Regions from separate parts of the Bartonella sp. AC62GZZY genome, predicted to be linked through region 2. Evidence: predicted binding sites of a transcription regulator. Region 2 holds the regulator's gene; the other holds the start of a gene.

Region 1 (15,226 bases), on a different contig from region 2:
TCTCATTCATTGCGTTTAGAAGCGTGCATTTTGTTTCATTTAGAGATGCTGCTGTAGTTTAAGCGCTTTGGTCAATAAGCGGCCTCCTGTACCTTAGAAGATGATAATCCAGTGGAAAAATAAATCGAATTACTGAAAACAGCTTTTGGGCATTCTGAGAAAAATAGCTCCTTGCTTCTTTCTTGAGATATTTAGAACAGTATATCCATTTTTTACAACCAAAATTTCACAACGAAAACCAATCTAGAGTGCTTTTTTCTACCTAATTTCTATTTGAGCGTAGGAAATATCTTGAGTTTATAGCTGAGAGAGGGATAGGTATTGATTTCGAATTATGGCATGGAATAGGGTATGGTTGGTTTTGTGGGAAATTGACTTTTGTTGATTGCAGCTGGAACACTTTCTGTTGATCTATCGTGTGATTTTGTTTTGGCTCTGATAATGATCTGGCTCTAAGATAGAGCGGGGGCTTATACATCAATTTATTTATGGCTCTATAATTTATACCTATAAAGCTGCTGTAAAGTGTGTGTTAATGAGGATGATACACATTGTTACAGTTTTTGGGCTTCTTTTGTTTTGAATGGAAGTTATTTTCCCTCGTGTAAAATAAAATATCCAAAATAAAGTGCCATATAATGAATGTCCCATGGGTTCCCTGTGCCCCCATACAATGTTCCTCTCTATGCAATGTCATTGTGGTGTGATGAGTATATTCAAAAACACCTCTCAGTTCTTATTCACATTCGTTGAGCCTCTCTCATTTTTATGCTTGCAAAGGAAAAAGCCGGCACTATCATCATCTTTGCCAGTCCCCAATGTTGCAACAGCCTTTGAAACTTGAGACAATTCATTAGAGGCATTTTTAGTCCTGTCTTGTACAGTTTCACTCTATACGGCAATCCCACGTTTCATATGTAAGCGAATGGTTTTGATTGATTCAAGATAAACAGATTTGTAATGAGAAAATCTTAGGATATTCGGGATTCTTATGCAACATACAAAAAATTAATTATCTTTATAAATCAACGTGTTGCCTTGTTATGGTGGCGTCATGCTATAATGTAAAAAGTTTTCGTAAAGTGTGTACCATCCATTGCATAGCCTCTTTACACTTATGAATGTACAATCCAGAATTCTCTATTTGCTCGCTTGCGATGTTTAACCGTTATGGCATTGGATATGACCATAGAAAGGGAATTTTTATGCTTTAGAGGGTGCTTGCTTGTGATGTGTGAATGGTTTTGATTGATTTCAGTTATGCTTCATAAAGTATGTACCATAAAGATGCTGTTCGTTGCGTGTTATAATTGTATAAATTTGGAGGTATGATTATCTTTTTACTGGTTTTGTCTTGGGTTGCTGTTTTCTTTGTGGTCTTGTCTTTATTCACAAGGGGGAAAAGTGTATAGACTGTAGTTTATGGCAGAGACGATTCGTATTATAGGCATTGATCCCGGATTACGGCGTACAGGGTGGGGCGTTATCGATGTTGCAGGTAATCGTCTTCAGTTTATTGCAGCAGGGACGGTTTCTTCTAATGCACAGTGTGATCTGGCTTCTAGACTCTGTCAGATCCACAAAGGTCTTTCAGAGATTATGCATCAATTTATGCCCCATGAAGCCGCTGTAGAACATGTGTTTGTCAACAAAGATGCTACAGCAACTTTAAAACTTGGGCAAGCGCGTGCGATTGCGCTGCTGGTTCCTGCGCAAGCAAACCTTCCTGTTTTTGAATATGCCCCCAACAAAGTGAAAAAATCGGTTATTGGTGTTGGACATGGGGCTAAAGAACAAATCCATATGATGGTAAAAGTTCTCCTCCCACGGGCTGAATTTGATAGCAGTGATGCGGCTGATGCTCTTGCTCTTGCTCTTTGTCATAGTATGCATCGTAAGAGTATTGACCGATCTTATCAGGCAAGGATGGCGATATGATTGGGGTGGAAGCATGATTGGCACATTAAAGGGCACTCTTGAACATATCTTTGATGATCATATTCTTCTTGATGTTTATGGTGTGAGTTATGTTGTTTTTGTGTTGAATTGGTGTATGCATTATCAGAGTATTGACCAATCTTATCAGGCAAGGATGGCGATATGATTGGGGTGATAACATGATTGGCAAATTAAAGGGCACCCTTGAACATATCTTTGATGATCATATTCTTCTTGATGTTCATGGTGTGAGTTATGTTGTTTTTGTGTCAAATCGTCTGCGTCCTTCTTTACCCTCTGTTGGGGAGGCGTTAAGCCTTTTTATTGAAACGCATGTTCGTGAAGAAGCAATTCGCCTTTTTGGTTTTGCTACAAGAGCTGAACAGGAGTGGTTTTGTCTTCTACAAAATGTTCCTGGAGTAGGGGCAAAGGTTGCTTTGGCAATCTTGGGGACTTTATCGCCAGATGAACTTGCTCAGGCTATCGCTTTAAATGATGTTGCGATGATTAGTCGAGCGCCGGGCGTTGGTAAAAAAGTCAGTGAAAGGATTGTGGGTGAACTGAAAAGTAAAACACTTCCCTTTGAACAAGCTGTCAAAACTATTTCGGTTCCTCAGCGTGAGATAACCAATCAACCTGCGCATGATGCGCTTTCCGCATTGATGAAGCTAGGGTTTGAACGGGAGCAAGCAGCTCGCGCTCTTGCTCTTGCGATGAACGCTCTTGAGGGCGAAACTGTTTCTTCTGCCCTGCTGATCCGCCATAGTCTCAAATTGCTTTCTTCTCCTACTTAAAATTAAGGTAACAATGCATAAAGATGAAGATCAACGCCTTCTGGGTTCCGCCCCCCTTCCTAACGATCCAGATCGTTCCTTGAGGCCACAAGTTCTCGATGACTTTATTGGTCAAGAAGCGGCACGGGCTAATTTAAAAATATTTATTGAAGCAGCAAAAACACGGCAAGAAGCGCTGGATCATGTTTTGTTTGTAGGACCACCGGGGTTGGGAAAAACAACGCTTTCACAGATTATGGCAAAAGAATTAGGCGTTAATTTTCGCTCTACTTCAGGGCCGGTCATTGCTAAAGCAGGAGATTTAGCAGCCCTCTTGACCAATCTCGAAGAACGTGATGTCTTGTTTATTGATGAAATTCATCGCTTAAATCCAGCAATTGAGGAAATTCTGTACCCAGCAATGGAAGATTATCAACTTGATCTTATCATTGGTGAGGGGCCTGCTGCCCGCTCGGTTAAAATTGATCTGGCTAAATTTACTTTGGTGGCGGCAACTACACGTTTGGGACTTTTAACCACACCGCTGAGAGATCGTTTTGGAATCCCAATTCGTCTCAATTTTTATACGATAGAAGAATTGGAATATATTGTTCAGCGTAATGCACGACTTTTTGCTGTCAAGATCAGTGATGATGGAGCCCATGAAATTGCACGCAGAGCACGCGGGACGCCTCGCATTGCTGGACGCCTTTTACGGCGCGTTTGTGATTTTGCTCTGGTTAAACAGGCAAAACAAATTGACCAAAAAATCGCCGATGAAGCCCTTTCGCGCCTTGAAGTGGATCATCTTGGGCTTGACCCGCTTGACCGTCGCTATTTGCTCCTGATTGCGGAAACTTTTTTAGGGGGACCGGTGGGGATTGAAACGATTGCTGCTGCTTTATCAGAACCACGCGATGCCATTGAAGATATTGTTGAACCCTATTTGCTCCAACAAGGGTTTATTCAAAGAACCGCTCGTGGACGTATTCTGAGTGAAAAGGCTTGGAGCCATTTAGGGCTTTCTGCTCCAGCCTCTACAACGTCTATACAAAGGCGTTCTCAACTTTCTGATGCTCAAGACAATTCATCACTTCAGACGACTTTATGGGATGGAGAAGATGACTAAGTCATTCGCTTTTTAAAAAATAAGACATTTTCTTTAAAAAAATTGCGTGAATATTGTATCGCAAGGTTATAAATACAAGAAATGTGCTTGTTTTAGCAGTTTCTGACCAAAAAGATTTGGAAAGATTGAGGATTTTGTGCTTTTGCTTTTCATAACATCAACACAAAAATGTGTTCAATCTTTTGATCTATAAATAATTTGCTCTATTCAATGATTTTATGGGACGTGAAGTAGATGACAGAAGTGACTCCTTTCAAGAGAAATCATACAAGTGCTTTTCATAATTTTCAGGTCCGCGTTTATGTTGCGGATACAGATTTTTCCGGTGTAGTTTATCATGCGCGTTATCTTGAGTTTTTTGAACGAGGACGTTCAGAGTTTTTACGGGATACCGGTTTTAATAATAAGATGTTAGCAGCAGGGGGTGAGGGGGAAAAATTGTTTTTTGTTGTTCGTCATATGGAAATTAATTTTTCAAGACCAGCTAAAATTGATCATCTTTTAGTCGTTAAAACACGTGTTAATCACATCCAAGGGGCCCGCTTTTTTATGGAGCAATCTATTTTGCATGAGATGACTACGTTGGTAACAGCCAAAGTTGAAATTGCTCTGATTAATGAGGAGGCAAAACCGCGACGTTTACCCAAAGAACTTTTTGCAAAAATGCTTGGTTAAAAGTGTGATTCATTGAATTAGCAAGTTTCAGGAGAGATCAGCAGATATAAAGTAATCTATAATCTAAGACTATACATTTATCATAGCCTAAATGTTTTCCAACAAGGTCACACGATACAGCAAAAGAAAGCACCTCTGCTACAATAACTACAATAAATTGAAGATAATATCTCACAAAATTAAACACACCTCATCCATGTTATGATTCAAAATCAATGTCGCATCATCCATTTTCTGCTATAAACTCAAGATATTTTCTTTCTTTTGAAGAAAGGTTTGTTGGCATCAGAAAACAGCGAAAAAGTACAAAATATAAAAAGAAATAAAAATGGATTAAGATTTATTTTTATAAAAATGCACATACCCAGCACCATATTGCAATAAAGTGATAATAAGCTATTAGGTCGAAAACTGTCTCAAAACACCCAAAGGGTGTTTTTAAGCAATTTGATTTGTTTTTTTACTGGATTGTCATTTGGCATCACAAGAGCGCGTGTTTCATCCATTTCTATCCATCATGCATGACTTTATGTGCGCTTCTAAGCGTAGTGAATGAGTGAGAGATCAATGTATACAAAGCAGAAATGCATTTTTGCATTTAAAGTTTCAACAGCATATTATTCTATATAATGTATTGACTTAGAAAGATAAATTATCACTTATCATGGGCACAAACCCTAATAGGAATAGAATAAAATACTTTCATTTCAAATCTGTTCATGTTGAAACAATTAAAATCATTTGCTTACACATCATAAGAGAACAATATAAATCATTGAAAAAATTGTAAAAATGTTCCTTATGGATCATTCGCAATGCAATAACGATCAAATATCGCAAGTGAGCAAAGAGAGCGAAGAAGCCGGTTTTGATGAAGTAAAAATGTGAAAAGGCTTTTTTCATGTCACAGAAGCTTGTACGTTATACCATGGTGCCAGAGAGATGATAGGCATTGAAAGGGGCTAATTCACAATACAGTGAGATTACATGAGACTTACACTAGATTACATAGGACGTCGTAGGGGTGCATGGGTGAGGCGCATTGTTGTGAGGTGTTGTAGGGTGGTTTATTGTCGTTTTTTGTGCCCGATGATGTACCCCGTATTCAATTCGATGGAAAATGAGAGAAATAATAGCCTGAGGCAAAGCGTCATCTTTTATGATGATAACATATTTATTTACAATGATAATTCATTGCGTTGTCACTTTCAGATAATTCTGAAACTTGTAAAATTTTTTCTTTTCAAGCTCTATTGCCGCGAATTAATAAAAAACATTTTCTTACATGTCACAAGCGGAGTTGGTGAGTGGATACAAAAACACTTAAGAAAGAAATAAAATACCTCTTACGAATCTTTTCAAGTGCTAAGACTTATCGCTGTATTTTAAGCTGGAAACGCGTATGATGATTTAGCGTTCTTTTCATAAGCGTAAAGATGGTGGTGCATAATAGATTTAATATCATGCATTTTTATATCTTTTATTTTTATAGCATTTATGGAGAAGCCCTGATCGTTATATTTTTCATAAATGCTGTTGTGAAATGAGGGGGATGTGCATTGAGGGATATCTCTCGTCATCACTTTTTAAGGAAAGTTAAGAAACAAGTCTTGTTTTAGCGCATGGATTTATGTGAGACTAGAGTCTTTACTTAAATTTAGAAAATATAAAATAATCTGTTTTATAAAATTTAAAAAAATGCATCTTTCATTTAGAGGGACAAAAATTATGCCGCATGGTGAACTAACGAATCCAGAAACAATTGGAATGTTGCATTTGTTTATGCAAGCGAGTTGGATCGTGAAAGGTGTTATGATCGGATTGCTGCTCGCTTCCATCTGGAGTTGGGCAATTATTTTTGATAAAATTTTTACGTATCGGAGAATACGGCGTGAAATAAAGCAGTTTGAACGCACATTTTGGTCTGGCAAAGCGCTAGAAGATCTTTATGCATCATGTAAAAGTCAACGTACCAATAGTATATCTGCAGTTTTTATGGCAGCAATGGTTGAATGGAAAAAATCTCTTGAAAAAGGGACCCATACATCGAAAAGTTTGCAGAGCAGAATTGATAAGGCTATGGATTTGACGCTGGGACGTGAAAGTGAAAAAATAGAATCAAAATTAAGTTTTCTTGCGACACTGGGGTCTGCGGGACCTTTTATCGGACTTTTTGGAACAGTTATTGGTATTATGGAGTCTTTTCTTTCTATTTCAGCTTCTCAAAATACATCACTTGCCATTGTCGCGCCAGGGATTGCAGAAGCGCTTTTGGCAACCGCTATTGGTTTGTTTGCAGCAATTCCAGCTGTTATTGCTTATAACAAGTTGACTCATGAAAGTGCGCGCATCATTGCACAAATAGAAAATTTTGCTGATGAATTTTCAACAATTGTATCGCGGCGTATTGATGAAACACGCACAGCACCTTCCTCTTTATAAAAAGGATCTTATCCCATGGGCGTTTCTGTTGCTTCTTCTTCTCGCAAAAATACACGTAGGCGGCATCATTCACGAAGCCAACTGATGAGTGAGATCAATGTCACTCCTTTTGTGGATGTCATGCTGGTCTTGTTGATTATTTTTATGGTCTCTGCCCCCCTTTTAGTGAACGGTGTTCCTCTAGATTTGCCTCGTAGTCAAGCGGGTCCCGTACGAGCTCAAAAAACACCTCTTACGGTTTCACTTGATGCGCAAGGGCGCTTTGCCATTAATCAAGATTATTATGAAACGTCGCAGGCCCTGATTACACACCTGAAAACTCTTCTGGAAGCAGATGCTACACAAAAAGATCAACGGGTTTTTGTGCGTGTTGCTAAAACTGTTGAATATCAACAAGTATTAAAACTGCTGGCGGATATTCAAAAAACGGGGTTTTCTCAAGTTGCGTTAGCAAGTTTAGCACAATAAATAATAAGTAATAAAATTGCGTATAACCGGTTGTTCTTAATTTTTTTTTAAAAGAGCATAGAGTGATTAAAAATGAAAAAATGTAAGGCGTAAATAAGGCATAAAGAATGAACAAAGACTCTTATCATAGTATGAAACGAGGCTTGGCTTTATCCCTTGTGGTCCATGTCATTTTTCTCAGTTGGGGAGCTATTCAGTTTACAAGCTCTTTCTCTTTACCACAACCATTGGAAGCAATTCCCATTACTCTTGCTCCTTTGGTGGACGAGTTTTCTTCTCAACAAGGAGCCGTGAAGGCTCCTATCCGCGCAATCCCTGCCGTAAAACCAACTATGCAACCACAAGAGAAAGAAGATGCACGCCATATTGGAGAGGGACAAATAGATAGTCTTGCACCATTTCAACCAAAGGAAAAGTTGCTCCCCGTTGAGACAACACCGCCGCCAACAAGCGAAAGTACGTCGGAAACATCCACATCCGAACTTACACAACCAGAATTATTAGAAGCAAAAACAGAAGAGATTTCAAAAGAACCAGAGAATGAGCTCAAGGTTGCGTCTGAGATACCTTTGAAAGTACCGGAAGATGCGCCAAAGCTTGCACCTGAGATGCCTGTGAGAGTACCGGAAGATGAGCCCAAGGTTGCACCTGAGATACCTTTGAAAGTACCGGAAGATGAGCCTAAGGTTGTGCCTGAGATGCCTGTGAGAGTACCGGAAGATGAGCCAAAGCTTGCGCCTGAGGTGCCTTTGAAAGTACCGGAAGATGAGCCTAAGATTGTGCCTGAGATGCCTGTAAGAGTACCGGAAGATGAGCCTAAGGTTGCACCTGAGATACCTTTGAAAGTACCGGAAGATGCGCCAAAGCTTGCACCTGAGATGCCTGTAAGAGTGCCGGAGGATGCACCCGAGACTGCGCTTAAGCCTTTGCACAAAAATGAAGAGATGGTATCGCCAAAAGAATTGACTCCAACGGTACAAAAAGTACCGGCAGAGCAGGTGGTTCATCAAGTTCCCAAAATTGTGCTTCCAGAAAAAATTCTTCTTCCACAGTTGAAACCAAAATTTGACGAAGAATCTACAATGAAAAATAAGGCGGCATTGAATCAAAATACGCCAAAGCTTAGCAAGAAACACCAAGAGAAACAGACCATTGAAGATATTCTGGCCATGGAGGAAAATAATTTGCTCAATCGTGCGCGGTCACAAGGAGGAGGAGCAAAACGTTCTCATACACCAGAAGCTTTGGGTGCAAGAAAAAATATTAATGATACCACAAAAATGGCACAAACATTGGTCAATATTGTTGGGGGGTGTATTCAACAGAAGCTTAAACTTGTAGCGCTTGGTGGCGATTTAAAGAATCGTCCGGTCGTGCGGTTGCGATTTTATTTGGACCGTGAAGGAATGGTTGTGGGTGATCCTATCATTGATCCTGTAAGCGGTCTTGAGAGTCAACAAGCTATTATGATAAGGCAGGTATACGCGGCTGTTTTTTCATGCCAACCTTATGCAGATCTCCCACGTGATCAATATGGCCTGTGGGGGCAAGGTTTTGACTTTAATGTTGATCCCCTCCAAGAAATAAGATGATAAAAAAATCGCTTAACGAAAGGACGCATTCCATGATGACTATAACGAGATATAAAGTTTTTGCTTGGTTTATTGTCACTTGTGGGTTGTGGCTTTCAAATATTTCATTGGTTTATGCGCAATTGAAAGGGACGATTTCAAGCGCTGATTTTAATCCCATTCCCATTGCAATTACAGACTTTATTTCCAATGATTCGATTGGATCTAAAATAACGGCTGTGGTGACAGCCGATCTGGAACGGTCGGGGCTTTTTTTACCGCTTGATAAAGCAAATTTTGTTGAAAACACTTCTAGTCCTAATAAACAACCGCATTTTGCTTATTGGCAGAAAATAAAAGCGCAAGGTTTGGTGACGGGGCAAGTCATGAGAGAAATCGATGGACGATTGAGAGTCGATTTTCGTTTATGGGATGTTTTTGGAGAGCGACAACTGAAAGGACGGCGTTTTTATACCGCGACAGAACGGTGGCGGCGTGTGGCCCATATAATTGCAGATGAGATCTATAGTGAGATGACAGGAGAAAGTGGTTATTTTGATACAAGAATTGTTTTTATCGATGAAACAGGACCTCAAAATGCACGCATTAAACGCTTAGCCATGATGGATCAAGATGGAGCAAATTTGATTTATATGTCCGATGGAAGTGAATTGGTGCTTACACCGCGTTTTTCCCCAAAAAGACAAGAATTGACCTATATGGCTTATGAGGAAAATCAAGTACCTCATGTTTATCTCCAACAAATTGAAATGGGGCAAAGAGAGTTGATTGGAACGTTTAATAACATGACAATTGCTCCGCGTTTTTCTTCTGATGGACAAAAAGTCATCATGAGTTTGTTACAAAATGATGGGAGTGCCAATCTTTACACCATGGATTTACGAACCCGTACGATGACGCGACTTACAACAACTTCTGCTATTGATACTTCTGCTTCTTATTCACCGGATGGCAAACAAATTGTTTTTTCTTCAGATCGTAGCGGAAAGCCGCAAATCTATAAAATGAATGCAGATGGGAGTGATATTCAACGTATTTCTTCAAACGAGGGGAGTTATTCAACACCTATTTGGTCTCCACGGGGTGACTATATCGCCTTTACAAAACAATTAAGCGGACAATTTTCTATCGGTGTTATGCGCCCAGATGGACAAGGAGAACGAATTTTAACCACGGGTTTTCATAATGAAGGACCAACGTGGGCCCCCAATGGTCGTGTGCTGATGTTCTTTCGCAAAAATCCCGGTATGGGACCAAAAATCTATACGATTGACATTACCGGACGCAATGAACGACAACTCCCTACACCCAATGATGCTTCGGATCCAGCATGGTCGCCATTGCTCAATATACAGTAAAACAAAATGCTTAAAAACAGAATATAGAAGGAATACAGTCTCAATAGTTTTTAATTATTTAAAAGCAGGAATTGGTTATAGTGGGCATGGGGATTTATGTAGATTTCATCTATCATCTACGGTTGTTGATCGATAATGGAATTTCCTTGGGGGAAAATGCTTAAAAAATTCAAAACAATACCTTGAAAAAATAGAGTCGAAAATTCTGAAGTCTCTAGATTTCAACTTTTTATTAAAAGTGTCGCTATATATATTTTTTTAAACTTCCTTTTCAATTTTGTTTGTGAAGAATTTGGTCTTGTCAGGGGGCTGTTGCTCTCTGATGTATTTTATTCGAGTACGCGGTTGTTTTAGGTCTGAATATTGATTGATCGGTAAGAGCAAAAGGACAGATTTTAAGATAAATGACGTTATTTTAAAAACATACGATGTCATAAAGTTAATGCCATAAAGTCAAAAATTTATCCGCAACAGATTAGAGAGATGTACTGGCTTTTTGTACAATACTTTGCTAAACAATCAGCTCTGGCTTTCCATTTGCTTATTTTTATTCTGTGATGTTGTAAAAACACTGCCCTTTGAGGTGTGGGGATATAGGACGTATAAACCTTCTTGATATATTCTAAGTGTTTTTAAGTGTGTGGCGAATATTTAGGGGAGTGCATGTTTGTTGAGTCTTAAGTTTAAAGTGAATTTCATGGGTGCTTCGTCATAGGAATACGTTAAGAAAATTCGAATTTTTTACAGGCTAGATCATTTTCATCACTTGAAGGCGGGGAGGTTAATCTTAAAGAACAACAAGATCGAATAGAGAGGAATATAGGGATAATCTTTTGGGCATGTAAGAAAGGCGTGAGACTACAGAGTTTTGTGTATGCTTTTCTTTTTGGGATTATGTTTTCTGGAATTGATTGTGGTTTCTTGTTGTACAGACAGATTTTCCCCGCTATTGACGCGGGGCTTTTATTGTGCGGATAGGAGGGGTGACAAATGCTTTTGAAGCCCTCATGAATGAAGAGAGGGCTTGTGCAAATGATGGAAATTATACAGATAATTTTGCCAAAATCTCATCGCTGATATCAAAATTGGCATAAACATTTTGCACATCATCATCTTCTTCTAATGTTGAAATCAGTCGTAAAACAGATAAAGCTTTTTCTTCATCTATTGGTGCAAGGGTGGTGGCTTTCCAAATTGTTTTAATCGATTCTGCTTCACCAAGTTTTGCTTCAAGCATTTTTGAAACTTCACCAATATCTTCAAATGCACAGGTAATATGATGTCCGGTTTCTTCTGATTGTACATCTTCAGCACCGGCTTCAATTGCTGCATCCATGATGTTATCGGCTGTTCCTGCTTCTGGCTTATAGATTATTTCACCAATCCGATTAAACATGAAACTTACAGAACCTGTTTCCCCTAAGGCTCCTCCTGATTTTGTGAAGGCGGCGCGCACATTTGAAGCAGTGCGGTTGCGGTTATCGGTTAAAGCTTCAACAATGACGGCAACGCCTCCTGGCCCATAGCCTTCATAGCGCACTTCATCATAATTTTCGACATCGGTGCCTGACGCTTTTTTAATTGCGCGTTCAATATTATCTTTCGGCATCGATTGTGCTTTGGCATTTTGAACAGCCAGCCTTAAACGTGGATTCATGGCTGGATCAGGAGCACCTTGTTTTGCTGCTACGGTAATTTCGCGCGCAAGCTTAGAAAATATTTTCGAGCGCATAGCATCTTGACGCCCTTTACGGTGCATAATATTTTTAAATTGTGAATGGCCTGCCATAGTTTTCCTTCCTGTTTGAGGGCTTTCTTTCCAGTTGGACACTTTTTAGAATTTAAGGCGATAAAGCTCGCATCCCACCAGAATAAATGTGCCACAGCATGAGGTGAAATAATCGAATAAACCCTTTATAAGAAAATTCATCTTAAAGGTAAAGAGACCTTAGTTGAGGATCATTACAAGAGAGATCTCTTGTCGTTGAGCAAAAATAACGCTATAACAGAATGTAATTTCATAGCAAAATGGTTTATTCCATGCCGCGCTTTGTTTTAGGAGTGGTTGGAGAGACCTAAGCATATAAAAAGTTCCAGTGCTCTTGAGTGGGCGGTAACCTGCCTCATAGAAGAGGCGCAGAAGAGGATTTATAAAAATGGCAACGCAACTTTTGATGCCCAAAGCAACAGCTGTTTGGTTGGTTGATAATACAGCTCTTTCTTTTGATCAGATTGCAGAATTTTGTAAATTGCATGTCTTGGAAGTAAAAGCTATTGCCGATGGTGATGCGGCTTATGGTATTAAAGGTTTAGATCCGATTAGTTCTGGGCAATTGACGCGCAGTGAAATTGCACGGGTGGAGGCTGATCAAAACGCACGCTTGAAAATTTCTCAATCGAGGGTGCATATTCCTGAAAAAAAACGTAAAGGGGCGCGCTATATCCCTCTTTCTCGACGCCAGGATCGTCCCAATGGTATCCTATGGTTGGTTACGAACCATCCCGAGTTGAAAGATGCACAAATTGCACGGTTGATTGGGACAACAAAAGCGACAATTGAACAAATCCGCCTTAGAACCCATTGGAATAGTGCAAATTTGGTTCCTCTTGATCCTGTAGGACTTGGTTTGTGTTCGCAAATCGATTTAGATTTTGAGCTCCAGCGTGCGGCGAAAAATCGTCCTGTTGCAGCAGAAGAAGATAGGTCGTTGCTTCCCGCTTCTGTGACGGAAAACGCTTCTCTAGAGGAAAATGAGAGCGAAGAAAATCTGCATAAGACTTTTGACGCTGATAAAGTTTTTGCAAAGTTGAACGCGCTGCAAAAAAATAGTCAAGATCAAGATGATGCATAAAAAGCCATGACTCATAAGGGAAACATTTCTTATGAAAATGTTAGAGGAATGGCTGAAGAGAAGAAAAATTGGCAGAGACTTAAAAGTAAAAATGAGGACGAAAAAAACAGAAAAAATTTCGTCTTCATTAGGAATTAACGGTTATTCTTAAAAATATTTTTAAGAATTTACCCTTCTTTACGAAATTCAAGGAGAAACGGACTATGCGCTCTACCAAAAAAAACATCTCTCATTCTTTAGCTATCCTTTTTCTTTTCTCACTATGCCTGGGTGGGTGTGGCAAAAAAAATGTTGGTGCACTTAACGGTATGAATGGCGCTTATATGAATGATGCTGGTTTGAATCAGGTGTCACCAGGCTCAGGACAAGAATTTACAGTTAGTGTGGGTGATCGCGTGTTTTTTGGTCTCGATTCTTCTTCACTTGATGCTAATGCTGAACGTGTTTTAACGCGCCAAGCAGAATGGTTGCTTCATTATCCTTATTATTCTATTATGATCGAAGGTCATGCTGATGAGAGGGGAACACGTGAATATAACTTGGCACTTGGACAGCGCCGTGCTGTTGCTGTGCGAAACTATTTGGTGTCTCTAGGTGTGTCTGCACAACGGATTCAAACAATTTCTTACGGAAAAGAAAGACCTGTAGCAGTATGTGATGATATTTCCTGTTGGAATCAAAATCGACGTGCTGTGACAACGTTGAATGACATGAATAGTCATTAAAAAGAAGATTGTTTGTTTCAACTATTCAATAAGCTCTTAAGGGGAGAAAAGAATGTATCGTAAAATCAATTGGAAAACACTCTTTTATATGGGGGTTTTTATAGCTTGTTCTACTTCACTTGTTCAAAGTGCAGCACGAAAGGCTTCCGAATATCCTGCACATGATACGGATAAAGTTGATGCAGTTGATAAGGCAACTGATGACGTGAAAGAAGCACCTGAAGCAGCTGATAAAGCAGCATCTGATGTGATAGAAAAAGCCACTGACGCTGTTGATAAGGCTGTTGATGCAGTGAAAGAAGCACCTGAAGCAGCCGATAAAGCAGCATCTGATGTGATAGAAAAAGCCACTGACGCTGTTGATAAGGCTGTTGATGCAGTGAAAGAAGCACCTGAAGCAGCCGATAAAGCAGCATCTGATGTGATAGAAAAAGCCACTGACGCTGTTAATAAGGCTGTTGATGCAGTGAAAGAAGCACCTGAAGCAGCTGATAAAGCAGCATCTGATGTGGAGAAAAAAGCCACTGACGCTGTTAATAAGGCTGTTGATGCAGTGAAAGAAGCACCTGAAGCAGCTGATAAAGCAGCATCTGATGTGATAGAAAAAGCCACTGACGCCGTTAATAAGGCTGTTGATGCAGTGAAAGAAGCACCTGAAGCAGCCGATAAAGCAGCATCTGATGTGATAGAAAAAGCCACTGACGCTGTTAATAAGGCTGTTGATGCAGTGAAAGAAGCACCTGAAGCAGCCGATAAAGCAGCATCTGATGTGGAGAAAAAAGCCACTGACGCCGTTAATAAGGCTGTTGATGCAGTGAAAGAAGCACCTGAAGCAGCCGATAAAGCAGCATCTGATGTGGAGAAAAAAGCCACTGACGCTGTTGATAAGCCGTCTGATGCTGTGAAGAAAGCACCTGAAGCAGCCGATAAAGCAGCATCTGATGTGGAGAAAAAAGCCACTGACGCTGTTGATAAGGCTGTTGATGCTGTGAAAGAAGCTCCTGAAGCAGCTGATAAAGCAGCATCTGATGTGATAGAAAAAGCCACTGACGCTGTTGATAAGGCTGTTGATGCAGTGAAAAAAGCACCTGAAGCAGCCGATAAAGCAGCATCTGATGTGATAGAAAAAGCCACTGACGCTGTTGATAAGCCGTCTGATGCTGTGAAAGAAGCACCTGAAGCAGCTGATAAAGCAGCATCTAGCGCGGCGGAAAAAGCCACTAGTGTTGCGGAGCACCAAGGGATTATTTTAGAGAATCAACAGGCTTTATTTC
Region 2 (15,226 bases):
GTTTAACATCCGCAAGAAAACGTTTATAACGACGGATAAGCTTTGCAGGAAAAAGTTTGGGAATAAAATACATATTCCTTTTTTAGGATTTATGATTTCATAATTCAACTGAGATTATGACGGGTAGGAGTTGTCACCTACTAAACAAGATAAAATTAATGTAAAAAATGTTACGATATCTTATATAAATTGTATAAACTCCATAGTCTACTTTGAATGGCTTTTAAAATTTATTATTAACAAGCATTGGTGTACTTTGAAGAAGATTGCTTTTAAAAAAACAGCGAATGGAGCATAAGTTAAGTGCAATTAGGGAGTATTGATGGCAGGAACGAATAAGAATCGTGAAAATTTAACAAATGGTCCCGTTATTATTTTAGTTGAACCGCAGCTTCCTGAAAATATTGGTATGGTCGCAAGGGCAATGGCGAATTTTGGGCTTTCTAAGCTTCGATTAGTCAATCCTCGAGAAATGTTTCCAAATGAAAAAGCTAGAGCTGCTGCAAGTAAAGCTGATCATGTCATTAACAACGCTGTGATTTTTGATACATTGCGTGATTCAATTGCAGATTTACACTATGTTTTTGCCACAACAGCGCGTGAAAGATGTGGATTTAAAACTGTAAAAAGTGCTGTCGAAGCAGCAAGCGTATTACGTCAGCGTGAAAGTATCGGACATAAGACAGGTATTGTCTTTGGAAGAGAGAGATGGGGACTAGAAAATGATGAAATCAGTCTTGTTGATGAAATCATCACTTTTCCAGTTAATCCTGCTTTTGCATCTCTCAATATTGCGCAAGCGGTTCTTTTAATGTCTTACGAATGGATGAAAACAGGTCTAGAGAATGTCAGCGATACGGCATTTCGTGCCGCAGAGATGGAACCTGCAAATAAAACAATATTTCATGGTTTTTTATCTCAGTTAGAAGAGGCTTTGGATATTCGTGGATATTTTAGACCCCCAGAACGCAAAGAAGTGATGCTTGCAAATTTACGCTCTGTTTTTACGCGTGCTAACTTTAGTGAACCTGAGGTTCGTTTATTGCGGGGCGTTATATCTTCACTGGATTATTTTTCACCACAATATCCAAGGGGGAGTGGAGCACCTAAAGAGCGCGACCGTAAAAAATTACAAACAAGTGTGAAAACTGATGGATGAACAGCCTGTTCTTTTTTTTGATAGTGGTATTGGTGGTTTAACTGTCTTAAGGGAAGTGCGTGTTCTTATCCCTGAAAGGCAATTTATTTATGTGGCTGATGATGCGGGATTCCCTTATGGCAATTGGGAAGAAAATGTTTTGAAAGACCATATTTTAAAGATTTTTACAAATCTTTTAACACGTTATAATCCCGCCTTATGTGTCATTGCTTGCAATACTGTTTCTACACTGATGATGGCAGATTTACGACAAAATTTTCCTCATGTTCCTTTTGTAGGAACGGTTCCTGCAATTAAATTAGCTGCTGAACAGACGAAATCTGGTTTTATTTCCGTATTAGCAACCCCTGGAACAGTTAAACGTGCTTATACAAATGAATTAATCAACTCTTTTGCTGGACAGTGTCATGTTCAGCTTGTGGGAAGTGAAAAGCTTGCTGGATTTGCTGAAAATTATTTACGGGGAAAATCTATCGATTCGAAAGAGATAAAGAAAGAAATCCTGCCATGTTTTGTGGAAAAAAATGGCAAATATACTGATATTATTGTTTTAGCCTGCACACATTATCCTTTTTTGATTAGCTTCTTTCGTGAACAAGCTTTATGGTCCGTTAAATGGATTGATCCAGCAAAGGCTATCGCTAAACATACCAGATCATTATTGCCATTGTCGGAAAAAATACAGCAGCAACCTGTAAAGAAATATCAAGATTTTGTGTTGCTAACATCAAAAAAAGTCACTTCTTCAACGGAGCGTTTATTAAAAGGATTTGGCTTAAAGCTCATGAAAAGAGTTGACTTTGGGATACGAGATCAATAGAACTGTTCCAGCTTTTTCTTTCAAGAAAATGGCATTAATTGACGTGTCCCGTGGATAACTTTGCATATTGATATGTTAAGGTATTCTGTCAGTCTTTAGTATTTAAAGGCAGAGGAGGGCGCGTTTCCTTGGGGTCTTAAGATCTCGTGTTTTATTTTAAAGGAAATGCGATGAGTAAACGCGAAACAACAAAGTATAAAATTGACCGTCGTATGGGAGAAAATATTTGGGGTCGTCCAAAATCTCCCGTCAATCGTCGTGATTATGGTCCAGGTCAGCATGGACAGCGTCGTAAAGGAAAACTTTCTGACTATGGGGTGCAGTTGCGCGCTAAACAAAAGCTGAAAGGGTTTTATGGAGATATTTCAGAAAAGCAATTTCATAAAACTTATGAAGAAGCCGCTCGTCGACGGGGTGATACTGGTGAAAATCTTATCGGTCTGTTAGAGTCACGTTTGGATGCTGTCGTCTATCGCGCAAAATTTGTACCTACAATTTTTGCTTCTCGTCAATTTATCAACCACGGTCATGTTAACGTAAATGGGCGGCGTACAAATATTCAATCTTATCGTTGTAAGCCTGGTGATGTTATTGAGGTTCGGGAAAAATCAAAACAACTTGTTTTAGTTTTAGAAGCAGTACAATTGGCAGAACGTGATGTCCCTGATTATATTGAAGCTGATCATAAACAGATGAAAGCAACCTTTACACGTATTCCTGCTTTTGCAGATGTTCCTTATGCTGTGCAAATGGAACCTAATTTGGTTGTTGAATTTTATTCTCGATAATTTTTTATGAGGAAACATGTTTTCCTCTTTCTGTGATTATAACTTCAAAATAGTGTGTTTTTTATAATCTTTGAAGTTAACAAGTGTTTTTTGTGAATGGTTCTATATTAAGTTTATTGCTATGTTTTAGAGCGATAAACTTATATAGTTCCATTTCTTTTTTATGTATCTAATTTTATAAATTCAAAAAACATAAATGTAAGTTTACTTTATATTTGTTTCTGTCTTTGCAAAACGAGCTATTACTTGTGCAGGATATGGTATTATGAATGATGTTTCAGTTGAATATCAGGCAATAGAGGAAAACGAAGAGAGAGATGATCTTTTGGAAAGAGAAGCAGATGAATGTCATCCAATATTTCGGGTTGCTCCTTCCAGCGTAGAATTTAATAAATTGCGCAAACGGCTTTTGCGTCATATGCGGCAGGCTTTGGATGATTTTTCTATGCTCTCTACGGGAAAAAAATGGCTTGTCGCTTTATCGGGTGGAAAAGACTCTTATGGTTTATTAGCGCTTCTTTTAGACTTAAAATGGCGTGGTCTTTTACCCATTGAAATTCTTGCTTGTAATCTTGATCAAGGACAACCAGGATTCCCGAAACATATTCTTCCAGACTTTTTAAGTTCTTATAAAATTCCCTATCGTATTGAATATCAGGATACTTATTCCATTGTTACAGATAAATTGGCAAAGACGCAGACATATTGTTCCCTTTGTTCTCGTTTACGACGAGGAAATCTCTATCGCATTGCACGTGAGGAGGGCTGTTCTGCATTAGTTTTAGGTCATCATCGTGATGATGTTTTGGAAACGTTTTTCATGAATTTGTTTCATGGTGGTCGATTAGCCGCTATGCCTGGAAAACTTAAAAATGATGAAGGTGATCTTTTTGTATTACGTCCTCTTGTCTATGCTGCTGAAGAAGATATGGAAAAATTTTCTCAAGCAATGCAATTCCCAATTATTCCTTGTAATCTTTGCGGCAGTCAAGATGGGTTACAACGTAATGCAATGAAAGAAATGCTGAAAAACATTGAAAAACAAATGCCAGGACGTAAAGATACGATGATTCGCGCTTTAACAAATGTGCGCCCAAGTCATTTGCTTGATAAGAAATTCTTTGATTTTAAAACGTGTTAATAAAAATTAGATATTAAAAAAAATAAGTTTAAAGAGTTTAAGATAAGAGACTTATTTATAATGATAATTTATTTTTTTCATTTAAATATCGTCAGATTGTTTTGTTTCAAATTCTCTTATATTGCATCCATAAAAAACATCCGTTTGCATATCACAAAGGAAATTCTTGTGTGCATAAAACACTCTTGAAAAAAGTTTCCTTTCACTAACCAATGACTGTCGTAATATGAAAAATGAAAAAATAATACGGCTGTCGATTTGCTCTTTTGTTAATTAAAAATGGGAAACCTTGTGGATTTTATTCTTTTGCGCCGCCGTCACCGTCATTTAAAGCTCATTTATAAGGTATTAAATTAAGAGAATATATAACTGCTTGGTATTTTGGGAGTGTATAGCAAACATTCAGAGCAAAGATTGCTCGTAAATTCTCATGAAGTAAGCTATATAAGTGATCAAGTTCGATTGTGAGTAGCTGATCTTTTTACAAACCGATGCTAATAGAAATCTTCATCATTGAGGATAGGGAGGGAGTTAATTTTTTAAACTGCTATACCATAAAGGTCATAGGCATCCGATTGTTCGATTTTAACAGTGACAAATTCACCAACACGCAGTGGACGTCGTGATGATATATGGACAACACCATCTATTTCTGGAGCATCGTATTGACTACGTCCTTTGGCAACTTTTCCTTGACTTTCATCGATAAGCACTCGGAGTCTTTTTCCAATTTTTTTCTTTAAAAGATGTGTAGAAATTTGTTGTTGTTTTGCCATAAAACGATGCCAGCGGTTTTCTTTCACCTCCTCAGGAATATTTTTTAATCCCAAATCATTTGCGGCAGCTCCTTTTACTTCTTCATATTTAAAGCACCCAGCGCGTTCAATTTTTGCTTCTTCTAGCCATTCTAGAAGTATATTAAAATCTTCATTCGTTTCACCAGGAAAACCAACTATAAATGTTGATCGCAAAGTAAGATCTGGACATATTTTTCGCCATTTTTCAATTCTACGGTTTGTTTTTTCCATAAGTGCGGGACGCTTCATGTGACGCAAAACAGTCGGTGATGCATGCTGAAAAGGTATATCCAGATAAGGAAGAATTTTTTTTGCAGCCATAAGTTCGATAACTTCATCAACATGGGGATAAGGATAAACGTAATGCATACGTACCCAAATACCCATATCGCCTAATTCGCGACAAAGATCAAAGAATTTGGTTTTGATTGTACGATCTTTCCAAGAATTTTCGAGATATTTAAGATCAACACCATAAGCACTCGTATCTTGTGAAATAACCAAAAGTTCTTTTACACCCGCTTGCACGAGTTTTTCAGCTTCACGAAGAACATCGCTGATGGGACGTGAAGTGAGATCACCACGCAAAGTAGGTATGATACAAAAACTACACCGATTAGAGCATCCTTCAGAAATCTTTAAGTAGGCATAATGGCGAGGAGTTAAACGAATACCTTGGGGAGGAACTAAATCAAGAAAAGGATCATGAACAGGGGGAATTGCTGTATGAACAGCTTCTATAACGCTTTCATAAGCTTGCGGTTTTGTAATAGCCAATACATTAGGATATGTTTGGCGAATAGCATCAGGATCAGCACCAAGACACCCTGTTACAATAACTTTTCCATTTTTTTTAAGAGCTTCATCAATATTGGCTAATGATTCTCTCCTTGCCGAGTCAAGAAAACCACAGGTATTCACAATAACGACATCAGCTCCTTGATGTTGACGTGAAATCTCATACCCTTCAGAGCGAAGGCGTGTAATAATTCGCTCAGAATCTACGAGTGCTTTTGGGCATCCGAGAGAGACAAAACTAATACGAGGTGCAACCATAATAATCCTATAATGACTATGAACAATTGAATGACTCTTTTATTGGCTTAAAAAGAAAAAATGTTCTTTATTTTTATACATATGCAATACAATCTGTTACAAATTTATTTGATTTTTTTCTACAATATTTTACGTGATTTTATACATGCATATGATTTTATCTTATTATACTGTAAAATACCATCGTTGAGAGCGATGATATAAAGCAAACTCCTTAAAACATTCAGTACTTTAGAGCGTGTAATGAATATTTCTAAGCTTACTTATCAAGCCTTGCGTAAGTGAAGCGCGTAAAAGGGAAGGGAAAAAAGAATTCATTCAACAAGAATCTGAATTATTCTCAGATCAGATTGGGGGAGGATGTCTTTTGAGGAGTGAGAAGAAAATCAATTTCTTGTGGCACAATATTAAAAATGTCCAACGGTTTTTTTTACTGTATTTTATTGGCGTATGTATAGCGTAATATAAAATGCGATTGTTATTTAATATTATTGTTATTTAATATTTACGAATAAGTCCAGTAAGCTTGCCTTGTATCTCTACACGCTCGGATTTGTATGTACGTACTTCATAGTGAGGATTCGCAGCTTCTAATGCAATAGAGGCTCCTTTGCGTCGATAACGTTTTAATGTTGCCTCTTTTTTATCAATAAACGCGACAATAATTTCACCTGATATTGCTGTATTTTGGCGTTTCACAATGATCGTATCTTTATCAAGGATACCAGCCTCCACCATAGAATTATCTTTAACTTCTAGTGCATAGTGCTCACCTGTATTAACCATATCGTGTGGAAGAGAAAGTGTGCTTGTTTGTTGCAGTATAGCAGAAGCAGGAACGCTCGCAGAAATGCGTCCCATAATGGGAATGGTGGTATTTTTTTTTTCTTCTACTTCAAAATTACTCAAGTTTTTTGATATTTCTCTTTTATTTTTTTCTATCATACTGGGAGAAATCTTACGTGCTAAAGAAAGGTTAAATGTTATTTTCTCAGGGAGTCGAATCACCTCCATTGCACGCGCACGATTGGGCAAACGACGTATAAAACCTCTTTGTTCTAAAGCTATAATAAGCTTATGAATACCAGACTTTGAAGAAAGTTCTAATGCATTTTTCATTTCTTCAAAAGAAGGAGAAACTCCTGTTTCTTTTATATGATTGTGAATAAACAAGAGTAACTCATATTGTTTACATGTCAGCATTCAATGTTCCAATCAAAATAATAAAAAGGAATAAAGTAAAAATACGTGTATACATAATAATTATGCAAGTTTTTTTCGCTAAATCAAAATTATTTGCTTTATTTTTGATCTTATAAGTGAATTTAATAAGTTAATATGTTTATTTATATTTAATGTATTATAAATATAAAATTATTTATTTAATAACATTATTAAAATATTATTTATACATTATATAAATACATTAATATTACATCATATATAAAAATATTTTATAGCTCTGAAATAAACTGAATTATTCGACACTAAAGTTTATGATCAGTGGTATCTTTCTCTTTTAAAAATATATATACGTATCTTGTAATTTCTGATATAAAAAGTGAATTAGAAAACATTATTGTCAATAATAGAACTGATCACTCAAGGTGTATCGAGAATCATTTTGCATTATTATGTCTGCTTTATTTTATAGAATAAATTGGCTTTCATTATATAGCCATTGTGCATGAATAAAAGTCATCCCTCTAGAATGCTATTGTCGCTCATTGGTACATTTGTTTAAAAAAGTATCTCTCAATGTGCTTGCTTTCATCAAGATTTTGTGATGAATAATATAAAATCTATTGGATTGCCGCATTTTTATATCAAACGTGCTAACACTATCATACTATTTTGCTATCCCCTTAATGTTTCGATAATTTTTAGTTATTGAAAGAAGGCATAAGTATCATTTTCATTTCTTTTTTTATATAGTTTTATTCCCTCACTTTTATTGGTCGAGCAAATGCTTTTTATTGTTTCAATATAAAAAAGATTTGAAATGAGAAAAATTTACAGTATTTGAGAATTTTCACTCAAGTAAAAAATGATAAATTATTATAAATCAATATATTATCTTATAAATCTGTATTCATATTTGAAAATTGAACACTAAAATATAAAAATAATATTATAATAAAAGGTATTTTTCTTCTCTACCCATTATGCTCAACAACCCATGTGAGGGGAAGGGGGGATTTCTCATAATTTTAACGCTTCGAATCTATGCAATATTTTGCAGTGAAATTTTTCCTTTATTGAAACTTCAAAAAGAAGATTAAAAAGTACTTATACAATGATGAAGTAAAGGAGCGAAAACGGAAAATTATTGATAACTGCAGAAAATAATAATATTTTTTCCAAAAGGTGTTGACCAAATGGAAAGTCAACCGTATGTTCCCTTCACTTTCTGCAAACTACATAGTATGCAAACTAGATAGCTTGTGTGGGAGCGCGTAGCTCAGCTGGTAGAGCAACTGACTTTTAATCAGTAGGTCCAGGGTTCGAATCCCTGCGCGCTCACCAAATTTAAGTAATATCAATAGGCTATAAAAATTTAAGAATCTTTTTTGTTTTGATTCTATAGTCTGTCATTTTCTATCAGCTGTTTTGGAATAGAGCGATGCTATGCTGTCTCCTTCCCAACAAAAAAGAGCTTTAAGCTTACGGATAGGGTTGTACCTGCGTTGGCAGCACATATAGTTTCTAATTTTCTCAATCCATAGGTGGTTTTTTAATACTCAATACATTACATGATTCGCAAAACAGTTGCTAAAATCACCACTTATTCACACTTTAATATTATGAAATGAATTTTCTATAAGATGTTGATTTATTTAACTTTTAATCTTTTTAACATCTACTATAGTACATTTATTTCGTATGAAAACCATAAAAAAGTTAACAATACGTTAATTTCTTGGTAAAAGAAGCCAATTTAAGAGTGGTATATACGCGAGGGGAATCATTAAAAAACGTAAATTCTTCCGTTGCGTACAAAAAGCGTGATGTGGTTTTTACAGTATTACTTAACAGAAATAAGTGGACTGAATAGATGCCTTCAAATAGAAAAAAGAAAATTACTTTTATGATTAAACCAACACTTCAATTGTTTTCTATGATTGTCATTTCTCAGTCACTGGTATCTTGTTGTGCAAGCCAAACTATGAATTTTTCAATAAAAGATTCCTATCATAATAAACCAATTAACGTAAACACTTCTGTACTACCTCAACAAGTCTCCAATAAGAAAAATCAATCGGAAGAAAAAAAGCGTGGACGAGCGATTGTTGGTAAACCTTATCAAATAAAAGGAAAGTGGTATTATCCTCAAAATGATCCAACTTATAAACGTGTTGGTGAGGCATCATGGTATGGTTCAGACTTTCATGGACGATTAACAGCTAATGGTGAAATTTATGACATGAATCTTTTGACTGCCGCTCATCCTACAATGCCTTTACCTAGCTATGCTCGTGTTACTAATTTGAGAAATGGATCTTCAATCGTTGTTAGAGTGAATGATCGCGGACCTTTTATGAAAGACAGAATCATTGATTTATCAAGGCAAGCTGCGACAATACTTGGTTATGTCGATAAGGGAGTAGCAGATGTTAAGGTGGAATATATCGCTGAAGCACCCATTGGCTATTATGATGGTGCATATTTAATGGCCTCTTATACTCCAGGAAACGCCGTGTCATATTCATTAGCGTCGGAGAATGTTTCGAAAAAAAGAGAAACTGTTTTGTTAAAAGAGCAGCGCAATATAGGGAACAAAAAAGAATTAGCTAAAGCAGCTGCTGTTGAACAGGAACAACGTAATAAAACTGTTGCAGTTAAATTGCCGGAAATTGGTCCTATCATGGTTGATAAGCCGATGCCATTCGATCAAGTTGCTTCTATAAATAAGCTAAACAAAAAAACAAAGGTCAATTGGCTACAACTGTTTTAAGAAAAAATGCGTTGATTTTTTATCAATATAATTTTCTAGTAAAAAAGATAAGAACTTACGGATTTAGTGTAGGGGTTTCATCTTAAGGCGCGTTGTCCTTTTCAAAAAGCGTGGTTGGGTGCTATTATTATAAATTCAGTACGGGCCTTTCCACTCCATTGCTAGTATTTTCGTCGTTTTATGATATTGCTTGCTTAATAAAGCGTGTACTTTTCTTGCTGTAATAGCTTTTGCTAGATGAAGGTAGATTATTGTGTCAGTCTGTTTGTGTAATCTCTAAAACAACTGTACAATCGATTTGAGAAGAATAAAAAGCTTAACAAGTAAAAAAATATTTTCTTTTGATTCGGCCTTGCATCTTTCTAAAGTATCTACGGTAATATCCTATGAAAAGATTATGCATTATCTCATGCTTTTGTTTATCATGTTCTTTAATGGAGTAAGTTCCCTCACGAAAAACAGAGCGTCTCAAACAAAATACACTTACATTGCCAATTCATGGACTTATTTAAAAGAGATATATTTCAACACGCTACAAGCCTATTTTACGACAGCGCCTGTGAATGGCATAACTGTAACGCCTTTAGATATCACCATCTTCACACTTATGAAGATATAAACCGACAACGTCATAGACTTTGCAAGCCCCAATGTTTTGTGCGATAATTCTTAACACTTGAGAGGTTGATAAGAAGTATTTTACTCTCTTTTTTAATAATTTTTATCCATATACGAACCCTGCTTATGACGCGTAAGCAAGTGATTTTATTGAATTTAATATGAGAGGAGGGGATGAGAGAATCTTACAGTATTTTGAATCAAATCCACGTTAAAAGATTATAATTTATCATAACAAATCAAAATACTATCAATAAAAATAGGAAAAAATATTTTGTCTCTCATACTTTAAAATTAAACTGAACCTACATGGAAGATAAAAAGCGTGTCATATTATTTTTTTCTAAAGCTAAATGAAAATAAAATCTTTTTGTGAGTTGTAAATAATTCCTCAATTTGCAGCAATCAAAAAGTTTTTTCCTATATAGTAAATTCTTTATGCTGATTTTTAGATGGGAGGAGCGGCTATGTATACAGTATTAAGGATCTTATTAATATTATGGGGAGTATTGGCATTTGATACATGGGGGAGAGCGCAAGATTTTCAAACTCCCGCATCCCAATTGTTATTACTCGATGATGATACAGAGACAGTACTCTATGAAAAACAAAGTGCTATTCCTTTTTTCCCTGCTTCATTAGTAAAATTGATGACAGCAGAAGTTGTATTTCATCAATTAAAAAAAGGATTATTAAAAAGTACGCAGAAATTTAAGGTCAGTGAAAATGCTTGGCGCAAGGGTGGAGCACCTTCTGGTACAACCACTATGTTTGCAAAGATAAAAACAGAAATCAGTGTTTATGATCTGTTGCGTGGTTTAATTATTGTCAATGGAAATGATGCTGCTATTATTCTTGCTGAAGGCATATCAGGAGATGAAGCTCATTTCGCAAAGTTGATGAATCAGCGCGCTAAAATGATTGGATTATCTCAGAGTCATTTTGTTAATGCAACAGGGCTTCCCGAAGAGGGACAATTTGTAACAGTGCGTGATATGATTATATTAGCACGTTACATTACTCAGGAATATCCAGATTATTATGCACTTTATCGTGAACCTCATTTTACGTGGAATAATATTTTTCAACGTAACAAAAACCCTCTTATTTCTAAGGAAATTGGTATAGAAGGATTTGGTTTTGGCTACAGTAAAAAAGAAGGTTTTTCAATGGTTGCCACCATTTCTAAAAATCATCAACGTCTTTTTTTAGCAATCAATGGTTTGCAAGATAGAAAAAAATATACAAAAGAAATAGAACGCATTCTTCAATGGGGAATGACGGCATTTGATCTCAAAACGATTTTCACAAGAGAAGAAACGGTTGGTCGTGCTCCTGTTTATGGTGGTAAGCAAAATTTTGTTCCACTCATTGTTAAAACACCAATAAGTTTTATGCTTTCGAATGAAAAAAAAGTAAATGTTAAAGCAAAAATTAAATATCTTGGTCCATTGAAAGCCCCCATCGTTTCTGGGCAATCAGTTGGCGTTATTCAAATTTTAGAAGATAAAAAGGTTCTTCTGGAAAAACCAGTTTTTGCCGGAATGAATGTTCAGGAAGGAAGTTTCTTTGCAAAAGTAAAAAATGCATTCTATGAAATCACAATTGGATGGTTACGGAAATATTTATAGTTACGCGCTAATAAGGTTAAGGTCATACGTGTCAGGTTATTTTATTACATTCGAAGGAGGGGAAGGAGTAGGAAAAACAGTACAGATTTCTTTGCTTGCTGAGTATCTCTCTCACAAAGGTTATGATGTTGTTACAACACGAGAACCAGGAGGAACGGCAGGAGCAGAAGCAATCCGACATATTTTATTGTCAGGGAAGATACAACAATATGGACCATTGATTGAAGCTGTTTTGTTTACAGCGGCACGTGTCGACCATGTTACTGAGGTTATCGCACCTTCTTTGCAAAAAGGTAAAATCGTTTTATGTGACCGCTTTATTGATTCTACACGCGTTTATCAAGGCCTCAATGATACCGTCAGTTCTTCTCTTCTTTCTGTTTTAGAGTGTATTGCGCTCAATGGTATTTTGCCTCATTTAACATTTTTATTAGATATGCCAGCAGTGTGTGGTATGAAGCGTGCAAATTTGCGAAGAAAAAAAACAGAAGAAATTGATTATTTTGAAAAAGATCAGTTGGAAATTCAAGAACAAAGGCGTCAGGCTTTTCTTCAATTGGCCAAACGGGAACCCCATAGATTTCGAGTCATTGATGCCACTGGCTCAGTGGAAGCCATTGCTCATCAAATAAAAAATATTTGTCATCAGGTATTGTTGGAGCAGCTTTCATGAGTAATGTAAATACCTTACGCCAATATGATGATATTGATACAATTTTATCACCATCCCAGAACAATGTTCTCTTTGGTCATGAGGATGTTCGTCATTTTTTGACACAAATGCTTAAAGAAGAGCGTTTGCATCATGCATTATTATTTGAAGGAGAATATGGGATTGGAAAGGCTACATTAGCCTTTCATCTTGCTTGGAATATTTTAAGTTTTCAACAGAGTTCTTTCCTGAAACCCGATCCTTATTCTACCCCATGGCGCCAAATTACACAAGGAAGTCACCCTGGTCTTTTGTATATTTCACGTCGATTTGATGTGAAAACGCAAAAGTTTAAAACAGGAATACTCGTTGATGATATCCGTGATATTATGCATTTTTTAAGTCGAACATCGCAAGATAATGGATGGCGTATTGTTATTATTGATTCTGCAGATGATATGAATAGAAATGCAGCAAATGCAATTCTCAAAATACTTGAAGAACCACCTACAAAAACGTTATTTGTTATTATCGCACATTCTTCAGGAAAATTGCTTCCAACAATCCATTCACGGTGTCAAAAAATTTCTTTTCGTCCGTTGAATAACGATGAAATGAAAAAAGTTATTATACATATTTTCGCCGATCAGGATTTACCTGATGAAAAAACAATTGAAATGATTATTAAAAAATCTAAAGGAAGCCCTCGAAAAGCCGCTTTACTTATTTGCCATGGCGGTCTTGAAATTATTAAAACAATTGATGCTTTCCTAGAGAAACCTGTTTGTAACGCAACGATTGTACATACTCTTGCACAAACATTTTCATCTGTTTCTTCTACATTCCAATTTCAACAATTTTGTGATGAAATTCTTAATAAAATTCAAAAAAAAGCTATCATGCTCGTTGAAAAGGGAGACTTATTTCTCTCAAAAAAATATGCGGGAAAATGGCAGGAGATTCATCAAGAAATAGAGGAAATACAACTGTTTAATCTCGATAAAAAGCAGTTTGTTATTAACTTACTTTTTAAAGTTCATAAGATCATTCATGAGAATTAGTTTTTCCGTGACAATGCGATGAACAAACGCTATGTCATAATATCTTCTATTTATAGCGTTTTACAACGAGTATGACATGCGTGACACATATTACATAACAACTCCCATTTTTTATCCTAATGGTGCTCCACATATTGGACATGCTTATAGTGCCATTGCAAGCGATGTTTTAGCCCGCTTTCAACGGTTAAACGGGAAAAATGTATTTTTTCTTTCTGGTACAGATGAGCATGGTCTCAAGATGCAACAAACCGCAGCTGCATTAGGCATGACACCTCAGCAACTTGCAGATCGTAATAGTGCGGTATTTCAAAAAATGCTTGCAGTATTAAATTGTTCTAATGATGATTTTATCCGTACGACAGAAGAACGCCATTATCAAGCGTGTCAAGAAATTTGGAAAAAGATGGAAGCAAATGGTGATATTTATCTCGGCCGTTATACGGGGTGGTATTCGATTCGCCAAGAAGCCTATTATGAAGAGAAAGATACGGAAGTTGGACAAGACAATATCCGTCGCGAGAAGGAATTAGGCTCTCCAGTTGAATGGAATGAAGAAGAAAGTTATTTTTTTAGGCTTTCTCGTTATGAAAAGGCTCTTCTTGAATATTATGAAAAACATCCTGATTTTATTGCTCCACTTGAGCGGCGAAATGAAATTATAAGTTTTATCAAATCGGGTTTAAAAGATATCTCTATTTCACGCACAAGTTTTAATTGGGGCGTTGCTGTTCCTGATAATCCAAAGCACGTAATGTATGTTTGGGTTGATGCACTTACAAATTATCTATCAGCAATTGGTTTTTTCAATGAAAATTCAACAAAACGTGATTTTTGGCCTGCAAATACGCATATTATTGGTAAGGATATTATTCGTTTCCATGCAGTCTATTGGCCAGCATTTTTAATGTCTGCTGGAATTGATTTGCCTAAGAATATTTTTGCACATGGTTTTTTACTTAATCGTGGTGCAAAAATGTCAAAATCTATTGGAAATGTCGTTGATCCTTTTGAAATGGTTGATCATTACGGTCTTGATCAGGTCCGTTATTTTCTTCTCCGTGAAGTGCCATTTGGACAAGATGGTAGTTATAGCCATGAGAGTTTAGTGAACCGTATTAATGCTGATCTTGCTAATGATCTTGGTAATTTGGCACAGCGCTCTTTATCTATGATTGCCAAAAATTGTAATGCACAAGTCCCAAAACCAACTTCATTCTTAGTTCAAGATAAACAGCTTTTAGAACAATCTCTTCAGGTGCTGGAAACTGTACATCAAGCAATGTCTTCTCATAGTATGCATTTAGCCCTTTCAGCTATTTTTTCAATTGTAGCAGATGCCAATCGCTATTTTGCCAACGAACAACCTTGGAGTTTACGTAAAAATGATCGAGATCGGTTTTCTACAGTTCTTTATATAACTGTAGAAATCTTGCGGCGAATAGGAATAATGCTTTTGCCTTTCATACCTCAATCAGCAGCAAAACTTCTTGATAGCCTTGCGATTGCTGAAGATGATCGGTTTTTGTATCATATAAGCCATGCGAA

Evidence for each region. Region 2 encodes LexA, which represses DNA repair genes until DNA is damaged. Its sites were predicted from a motif close to TGTTCNNNNTGTGTTCNG; they were not measured.
Region 1: ruvC (crossover junction endodeoxyribonuclease RuvC) is a predicted target of LexA. The motif match lies at 1,364-1,381, and genes of this name have one in related genera.

What each region holds. Positions count from the first base shown of each region.
Region 1 is NZ_JBHIQN010000008.1:56,211-71,436, reverse strand. It holds partial or broken gene ACFIML_RS09425 (DUF1465 domain-containing protein) at 1-24, shown strand, start outside; gene ruvC (crossover junction endodeoxyribonuclease RuvC) at 1,423-1,938, shown strand; gene ACFIML_RS06350 (OB-fold domain-containing protein) at 1,952-2,104, shown strand; gene ruvA (Holliday junction branch migration protein RuvA) at 2,118-2,732, shown strand; gene ruvB (Holliday junction branch migration DNA helicase RuvB) at 2,746-3,840, shown strand; gene ybgC (tol-pal system-associated acyl-CoA thioesterase) at 4,075-4,515, shown strand; gene tolQ (protein TolQ) at 6,244-6,957, shown strand; gene tolR (protein TolR) at 6,973-7,425, shown strand; gene ACFIML_RS06320 (cell envelope biogenesis protein TolA) at 7,533-9,017, shown strand; gene tolB (Tol-Pal system beta propeller repeat protein TolB) at 9,050-10,375, shown strand; gene ACFIML_RS06310 (YebC/PmpR family DNA-binding transcriptional regulator) at 11,418-12,164, opposite strand; gene ACFIML_RS06305 (DUF1013 domain-containing protein) at 12,532-13,227, shown strand; gene pal (peptidoglycan-associated lipoprotein Pal) at 13,431-13,952, shown strand; gene ACFIML_RS06295 (tol-pal system protein) at 14,005-15,226, shown strand, end outside.
Region 2 is NZ_JBHIQN010000001.1:236,994-252,219, forward strand. It holds gene sfsA (DNA/RNA nuclease SfsA) at 1-73, opposite strand, end outside; gene ACFIML_RS01080 (RNA methyltransferase) at 323-1,159, shown strand; gene murI (glutamate racemase) at 1,152-1,979, shown strand; gene rpsD (30S ribosomal protein S4) at 2,150-2,767, shown strand; gene ttcA (tRNA 2-thiocytidine(32) synthetase TtcA) at 3,033-3,908, shown strand; gene rimO (30S ribosomal protein S12 methylthiotransferase RimO) at 4,448-5,761, opposite strand; gene lexA (transcriptional repressor LexA) at 6,260-6,964, opposite strand; tRNA gene ACFIML_RS01110 (tRNA-Lys) at 8,212-8,287, shown strand; gene ACFIML_RS01115 (septal ring lytic transglycosylase RlpA family protein) at 8,817-9,716, shown strand; gene ACFIML_RS01120 (D-alanyl-D-alanine carboxypeptidase family protein) at 10,802-11,965, shown strand; gene tmk (dTMP kinase) at 11,994-12,638, shown strand; gene ACFIML_RS01130 (DNA polymerase III subunit delta') at 12,635-13,678, shown strand; gene metG (methionine--tRNA ligase) at 13,755-15,226, shown strand, end outside.